3 regions of the Streptomyces sp. NPDC017993 genome follow, and region 3 is predicted to be linked to each of the others. Evidence: riboswitches for the same ligand, from Rfam matches in the RefSeq annotation. Region 3 holds a riboswitch; each other region holds the start of a gene.
The links. Region 3 has a riboswitch for thiamine pyrophosphate ahead of thiC (phosphomethylpyrimidine synthase ThiC). Riboswitches for the same ligand answer to the same signal wherever they lie in the genome.

Region 1 (2,261 bases), on a different contig from region 3:
CGTTCCCATGATCAGACGGGATCGGAACGCGGTCCCGGCGATGGTGAGAAGATCATCGGCCATCGGTGCGGATCAGCCTCCCTGGACCGCGGTGAGCACCTCGACGCGGTCGCCGTCGCCGAGCGGGGTGAGGGGCCAGCGGGTGCGTGGCACCACGGTCTCGTTGACCGCGGCGGCCACCCCGGCGGGCGCCTTGGACAGGGTCGCGACGAGCCGGTCCAGGGTGAGGCCGGCGGGGACGTCGCGGGATTCGCCGTTGACGGACACGGACACGGTCGGGGCGCTCATACGGGCTGCTCCTGTGGGGCGCGGGCGCTTTCCGGCCGCGAGCCGGCGGTGGCGGAGAAGCGCGCGGGGGAGAAGGGGCGGGCCTCTTCCGGGAGGCTTCCGGTGGCCAGTACCTCGGCCATCGCGTCGCCGGTGACCGGGGTCAGCAGGACCCCGTTGCGGAAGTGGCCGGTGGCCAGATGGAGGCCGGGCAGCGCGGTCGGGCCCAGCATCGGCGCGTTGTCCGGCGAGGTCGGGCGCAGCCCCGCGCAGGTCTCGACGAGCGGCAGCTCGGTGATGCCGGGGACCAGCTCGTGCGCGTCCCGCAGCAGCTCGTAGACCCCGCCGGCGGTGACGGTGGTGTCCCAGCCCAGCTCCTCGCTGGTGGCGCCGACGACCAGCTCCCCGTCCTCCCGGGGCACCAGGTAAAGGGGGCCGCCGCGGACGACCGCCCGTACGGTGCGCGACAGCAAGGGGGAGCCGCCGCGCGGTGGCTCCGGCATACGCAGCCGCAGCACCTGGCCCTTGACCGGGCGCACCGGCGGCAGCACGTCCTCGGGGACACCGGCCAGCCGCCCGCTGTAGCTGCCCCCGGCCAGCACGACCTGGCCGGCCGACAGCCGTGTGCCGTCGGCGAGCTCGGCCCCGGTCGCCCGGTCGCCGTGGACCGTCAGGCGCTCCGCCCAGCTGCGGTGGAAGGTCACCCCCGCGCGTTCGCAGGCGATCAGCAGGGCGCTCGCCAGCCGGCGCGGATCCACCTGGTGATCGCCGTCCACCCGCAGCCCGCCGCGTACGCCGGGTGCGAGCATCGGCTCCAGGCGACGGCACTCGCGCCCCGTCAGCCACTGTGAATCCAGGCCCGAGCGGGTCTGCAGGGCGTGGAGCTCGCGCAGGTGGGCGCGGTCGTCGGCGTCCAGGGCGACGGCGAGGGTGCCGCACCTGCGGTAGCCGACCTGCTGTCCGCTGGACTCCTCCAGCTCCGCCGCGAAGCGCGGATAGCGTTCCGCGGAGGCGAGGTTGAGCCCGAGCAGGGTCTGCTCGCCGTAGTGCAGCTCGGTGACGGCGGCGAGCATGCCCGCCGCGACCCGGGCCGCCCCGCCGCCGGGCGCGGGGTCGGCCACGGCGGCGCGCAGCCCGCGGCCGGCCGCCCGCCAGGCGGTGACGAGTCCGATGATGCCGCCCCCGATGACGAGGACATCGGGGTGCGTGGTCGCAGCGGCCGATGGTGTGGCAGGTGGATGCATGGGCGTCCAGCCCCTCCCTTCGCCGGCATGACCCGGATCAGGTTCGTACGGTCGGAGGCCGGCCAGCCTCCCTCTCAGCCCGGTGCGTCCGGGCTCCCGCGAGTGCGTGTACCCGTCACCCTAATACGCGTCCGCGACGCGTCGTAAGGGAGCGCCCCGGGCCGTCGGCGGGCCGGCGTTCCGGCGTGACCGCCGGTGACGCTGTGTCAGAGATCTCCTTGCGCGCTGCTGCGAGCGGCGCGACCCGCCGTCCTAGAGTGATCGCGTGAGCCAGCAGAGCAAGTCTTCCCAGGCCCCTGACCGCACGCCGCGCGTGGTGATCGTCGGCGCGGGAATCGCGGGTGTGCAGACCGCGGTCGCGCTGCGCGAACAGGGTTGGCGCGGCGCCGTCACGCTGCTCGGCGACGAGCCCCACCAGCCCTACGACCGGCCCCCGCTGTCCAAGGCGGTGCTGCTCGGCAAGGCCGACGGCTCCACCTTCGACGTCGACTTCCCCGCGCTCGGCATCGATCTGCAGCTCAGCCGGCCGGTCACCGGTCTGGTGCCGGACGCCCACGTCGTCGAGACGGCCGACGGGCCCGTCCCCTATGACTACGCCGTGATCGCCACCGGCGCCGATCCGATCCACCTGCCTGGCGGCGAATCGCAGCCCGGCGTCCATCTGCTGCGCACCCTCGACGACGCGGAGCGGCTGCGGCCGGTGCTGGCCGCCCGGCAGCGCATCGTCGTCGTCGGGGCCGGCTGGATCGG
Region 2 (2,261 bases), on a different contig from region 3:
CGGAGGTCGGCGGAGGCCCGGACGCTGACCCCGGCCTGGCCGGGGGCCAGGAGGCTGAGGGGCCGCTGGAGCGCCACAGTTCTCCGAGATTGGCCGCGGCCTGTGTGGCGGTCTCTTCATCGGCCGCGGTGATGTCGATGACCACCAGACCGGGTTCGCGAAGGTGCCTTTCGGCCCGGGTCAGGGCACATCATCGAGCATGCCGGGTGTCAGGTCGCCATGGATACGGAGTGCCCGGGGCCGGTGGCGGTAGCGGCCGAATTCGGAGCGGAGTTGTCGACCTGCAGCTCGACCACGACCTCGGGGAGCGCGGGCAAGTAGAGGATCGGGTCGGCGCCAGGCAGGCCGCCGACGGGCTCCGGGCAGTTCGATCATCGTGTTGCCGGCCGGGTGCAGCAGCAGCGCCGCCGCCCGTCGCAGTTCGGCACCCACACGGAGGTTGACGCCAACGGGGCGGATCCGGCCCGCGCGAGGTCGCCCCAGAATCAAGGCCTGCATGGCGGGGTTCGTTCCGGTCACGCCGATGACGGCTGCGTCGACGGCGTGGGGCTGGCGCCACCTCACGCACCCCGAACCCCGCCCGCCCCCACAGACCGCGAGCTGCGCGTGCTTCGCCGCGACGCCCTCCACGCCACCGAGCGCGCCGACCCAGCTGGTCGCCACCTCCACGTCGCCGGTCGTTGCGGTCAACACGCTTACGCTGTCGCCCCCACTGCTCGTCCCCTTACTCCGGTTAATCCGGCAACGCTCCGCCCCACGGCCCGGTCGGCAAGCGGCATAGGTCGAACCGGTCACTCACGCTCGCTGAACCAGAGGGGGCCGCGCCCGGGAAAGTGGCAGTTACGGTCCGCGCCTGAAGTGGGCGGGGGAGTGGGTGCCGACGCGCGATGTCCGTCCGTCCGGCTCCCTCGCCGTCCCCTCCCCACCTGCATGAGCACACCGGAGGGCGCGTTAAGGTGTTTGGCATACCGGACACGGGGTGCCCCACCAGGGGGCTGAGATCACACCCGTCGAACCTGAACCAGTTCGTACTGGCGGAGGGATGTCTTCATGTCGTGGACGCATGTTTCCAGTGGGCTGACCGCCGACGGCAGGCCGGCCGCCTTCGACGGGCGCATGCCCGCGGCGCCCGGCGATCTGACCGTCGAGGCGCACGGCATCGAGCCGATTCCGGAGAGTAACCGCTACGGCACGGCCGGACGCCTCTTCACCGTGTGGTTCGCCCCCAATCTGACCATGACCGGCGTCTTCACCGGCACGGTCGGCGTCGCGCTCGGCCTGGACTTCGCCACCGCGCTCGCTGCCGTCGTGCTCGGTACGCTCCTCGGCGCGGTACCCACCGCCTACCTGGGGACCTGGGGGAGCCGGACCGGAGCAGGTCAACTACCCCTGGCTGGGCTGGCGTTCGGCCGGGCCGTCGCGCTGCCCGGGGTCCTGCAGTGGCTGTCCTCCATCGCGTGGGACGCGCTGATCGGGCTGTTCGGCGGGGACGCGCTGGCCCGGTTGTGCGGCTGGCCCTTCTGGCTCGGCGTCCTGGTCATGCTGGTCGCCCAAGGTGTCCTCGGAGTCTTCGGCTACGAAGCGATCCACCGCCTGCAGATCGTCATGACGTTCGTGCTCGGCGCGGCGTTCGCGCTGATCGCCTGGCGACTGCTGGACGGCGTGCACCCCGTAGCCCACGGCTCCGTACACGGTGCGGACCGCGTCGGTGCTTTCGCCCTGACCAGCACCATCGCGGTGAGTCTGGCCCTGTCCTGGGCCCCGTACGCCAGTGACTTCAGCCGGTACCTGCCGGCCTCGACCTCGCGTACGCGCATGTTCTGGTACACGCTGCTCGGCCTTGTGGTGTCCTTCGTGGCCGTCCAGACGCTCGGACTGTGGGGCGCCTCCGTGCTGACCGACCAGACGGCCGGCGGGGTGGACGAGCTCCTCGGCGGTGGGGCGCTGGGTGGCTTCGGGCTGCTCGCCGTGGCGCTGGCCGCGCTGTGCAGTAACGCGATGAACGACTACAGCGGTTCGCTGGCCCTGCAGACGGTCGGGGTGCGCATCCCGCGCCCCGCGGCCGCCGCCCTCGCGGCCGCGCTCGGCTTCCCCCTCGTGCTGTGGATGCACGCGGCGGACACCACCGCGCGCTTCCAGAACGTGCTGCTGTTCGTCGGCTACTGGATTCCTGGCTTCGTCGCGATCGTCATCGTCGACTGGCGCGCGCGGGCCCAGGCGCGGGGCGGAGCGGCGCTCGACATCGCCGCTGAGTCCGAGCG
Region 3 (2,261 bases):
TGAACACCGACCCGAGCAGGCCGATCAGCAGCAGTGAGGCGAGCGTCCCGAGCACTGCCACCGATGTTCTGGCCGTCAGCCCATGGCACATGTACAGCGCGATCAGCATGATCGCGCTGCCCCCGACCACCGCCACCACCAGCGGATTGGAGCCCTGCAGGATGGCCGGGAGGATGAACAGCGTCAGCACGCCGAAGCTCGCCAGCAGCGCCACCAGCGCGAGCACTCCGCGCAGGCGTCCCACGGCCACCACCGCGAGCGCGAAGATCCCGGCCAGCACCCACATCGGGAAGCTCCGGTCGACGTCGCTGACCGAGTACTGCAGGTCCTTGGGCGCGTTGGGGGAGTACGCGACCACCACGTCCTGCCCGGTCGTGTAGTGCCGCGAGGCGTCCGGCGTCACCACCGTCTGGAAGGTCCGCCCGGCGTTCTCGCCGGTGGTGACCTTGATCGTCACCTGGTCGCAGTCCTTGCCGGTCGTCGATCCTCCGCCCGGTTGCTGCCCCGGCGGTGGCGTGGGCTGCGGCTGCTGCTCGGCGTTGACATCGGCGCAGTTCACCTTGTCCACCTTGAGCACCGTCGCCTGCTCCGTGGGCTGGTCGAAGCCCACACCGGACGGCTTGTGCGCCGGTGCGCCGCCCGGCCAGAGCACGGCCAGACCGACGACCACCGCGGCGGCGAACGGGATCAGAACGGCCGCGATGACCTTCCGCAGATGGCGGGATACGGGCGCGGCAGGCGCGTGGCCGTGCGCGTGGCTATGCGTATGGGGCTCCTGGCTGCTCACCGCCCGATCATCGCAAGAACGCAGGGGCCCCCTGGCCACCACGCCACATCGGCCGCTACCGTGGTGGCACTTTGCAATCGCGGGAGCTCGGAGCACCGGGCTGAGAGGGCGCTGACCTCCGCGGGACGTCCGGCAGACGCCGGGACGCAACCCACGGAAGATCGCTGCGTCGACCGCCGAACCTGTTACCGGGTAATGCCGGCGTAGGGAGTTGGGTCTACATGACTCTGCAGGATGCACGCACGCCCGAAAACGGTGCCGGTGGCCTTTCCGGCGACGGCGCCGAGCCGACGATCGGCTGGCACAAGGGCTATGTCTCCGGTTCGCGGCCCGACCTTCGGGTCCCGGTCCGGAAGGTGCACCTCACCAACGGCAAGGACGTGACGCTCTACGACACGTCAGGGCCGTACACCGACCCCAATATCGAAACCGACGTCCGACGCGGCCTCGCGCCGCTGCGGGAGAACTGGATCATCGCCCGCGGTGACACCGAGGAGTACGCGGGCCGTCCGCTGCGGCCCGAGGACGACGGCCTCAAGCACACCTCGCCGCGCGGCGGCCTCAAGAACCTCGACGCGGTCTTCCCCGGCCGGCCCCGGCAGCCGCGCCGCGGCCGGGACGGCGCGGCGGTCACCCAGCTCGCGTACGCGCAGCGCGGCGAGATCACCGCGGAGATGGAGTACGTCGCCGTCCGCGAGAACGTCACGCCGGAGTTCGTCCGCGACGAGATCGCGGCCGGCCGTGCGGTGCTGCCGGTCAACATCAACCACCCGGAGATCGAGCCGATGATCATCGGCAAGAACTTCCTGGTGAAGGTGAACGCCAACATCGGCAACTCCGCCGTCACCTCCTCGATCGAGGAGGAGGTGGACAAGATGACCTGGGCTACCAAGTGGGGCGCCGACACGGTCATGGACCTGTCCACCGGCCGCAACATCCACACCACCCGCGAGTGGGTGCTGCGCAACTCCCCCGTCCCCATCGGCACCGTTCCCCTCTACCAGGCACTGGAGAAGGTCGACGGCAAGGCCGAGGAGCTGACCTGGGAGATCTACAAGGACACCGTCATCGAGCAGGCCGAACAGGGCGTCGACTACATGACGGTGCATGCCGGTGTGCTGCTCCGTTACGTGCCCCTCACGGCCCGCCGCAAGACCGGCATCGTCTCGCGCGGCGGATCGATCATGGCCGCCTGGTGCCTGGCGCACCACCAGGAGTCCTTCCTCTACACCCACTTCGAGGAACTCTGCGAGATCCTCGCCTCCTACGACGTCACCTACTCCCTCGGTGACGGCCTGCGTCCCGGCTCCATCGCGGACGCCAACGACGAGGCGCAGTTCGCCGAGCTGCGCACCCTCGGCGAGCTGAACACCATCGCCAAGCGGCACGGCGTCCAGACGATGATCGAAGGCCCGGGACACGTCCCGATGCACAAGATCAAGGAGAACATCGACCTCCAGCAGGAGATCTGCGA

Region 1: another riboswitch for thiamine pyrophosphate. It lies ahead of thiO (glycine oxidase ThiO); the one in region 3 lies ahead of thiC (phosphomethylpyrimidine synthase ThiC).
Region 2: another riboswitch for thiamine pyrophosphate. It lies ahead of ACH4FH_RS33035 (purine-cytosine permease family protein); the one in region 3 lies ahead of thiC (phosphomethylpyrimidine synthase ThiC).

What each region holds. Positions count from the first base shown of each region.
Region 1 covers NZ_JBIRGO010000007.1:46,359-48,619, forward strand. Annotated here, with positions in the region: gene ACH4FH_RS14355 (thiazole synthase) at 1-63, opposite strand, end outside; gene thiS (sulfur carrier protein ThiS) at 73-288, opposite strand; gene thiO (glycine oxidase ThiO) at 285-1,511, opposite strand; TPP riboswitch at 1,509-1,621, opposite strand; gene ACH4FH_RS14370 (NAD(P)/FAD-dependent oxidoreductase) at 1,777-2,261, shown strand, end outside.
Region 2 covers NZ_JBIRGO010000024.1:86,019-88,279, forward strand. Annotated here, with positions in the region: gene ACH4FH_RS33030 (hypothetical protein) at 1-28, shown strand, start outside; TPP riboswitch at 966-1,060, shown strand; gene ACH4FH_RS33035 (purine-cytosine permease family protein) at 1,051-2,261, shown strand, end outside.
Region 3 covers NZ_JBIRGO010000002.1:196,227-198,487, reverse strand. Annotated here, with positions in the region: gene ACH4FH_RS03925 (YibE/F family protein) at 1-787, opposite strand, end outside; TPP riboswitch at 857-1,014, shown strand; gene thiC (phosphomethylpyrimidine synthase ThiC) at 1,009-2,261, shown strand, end outside.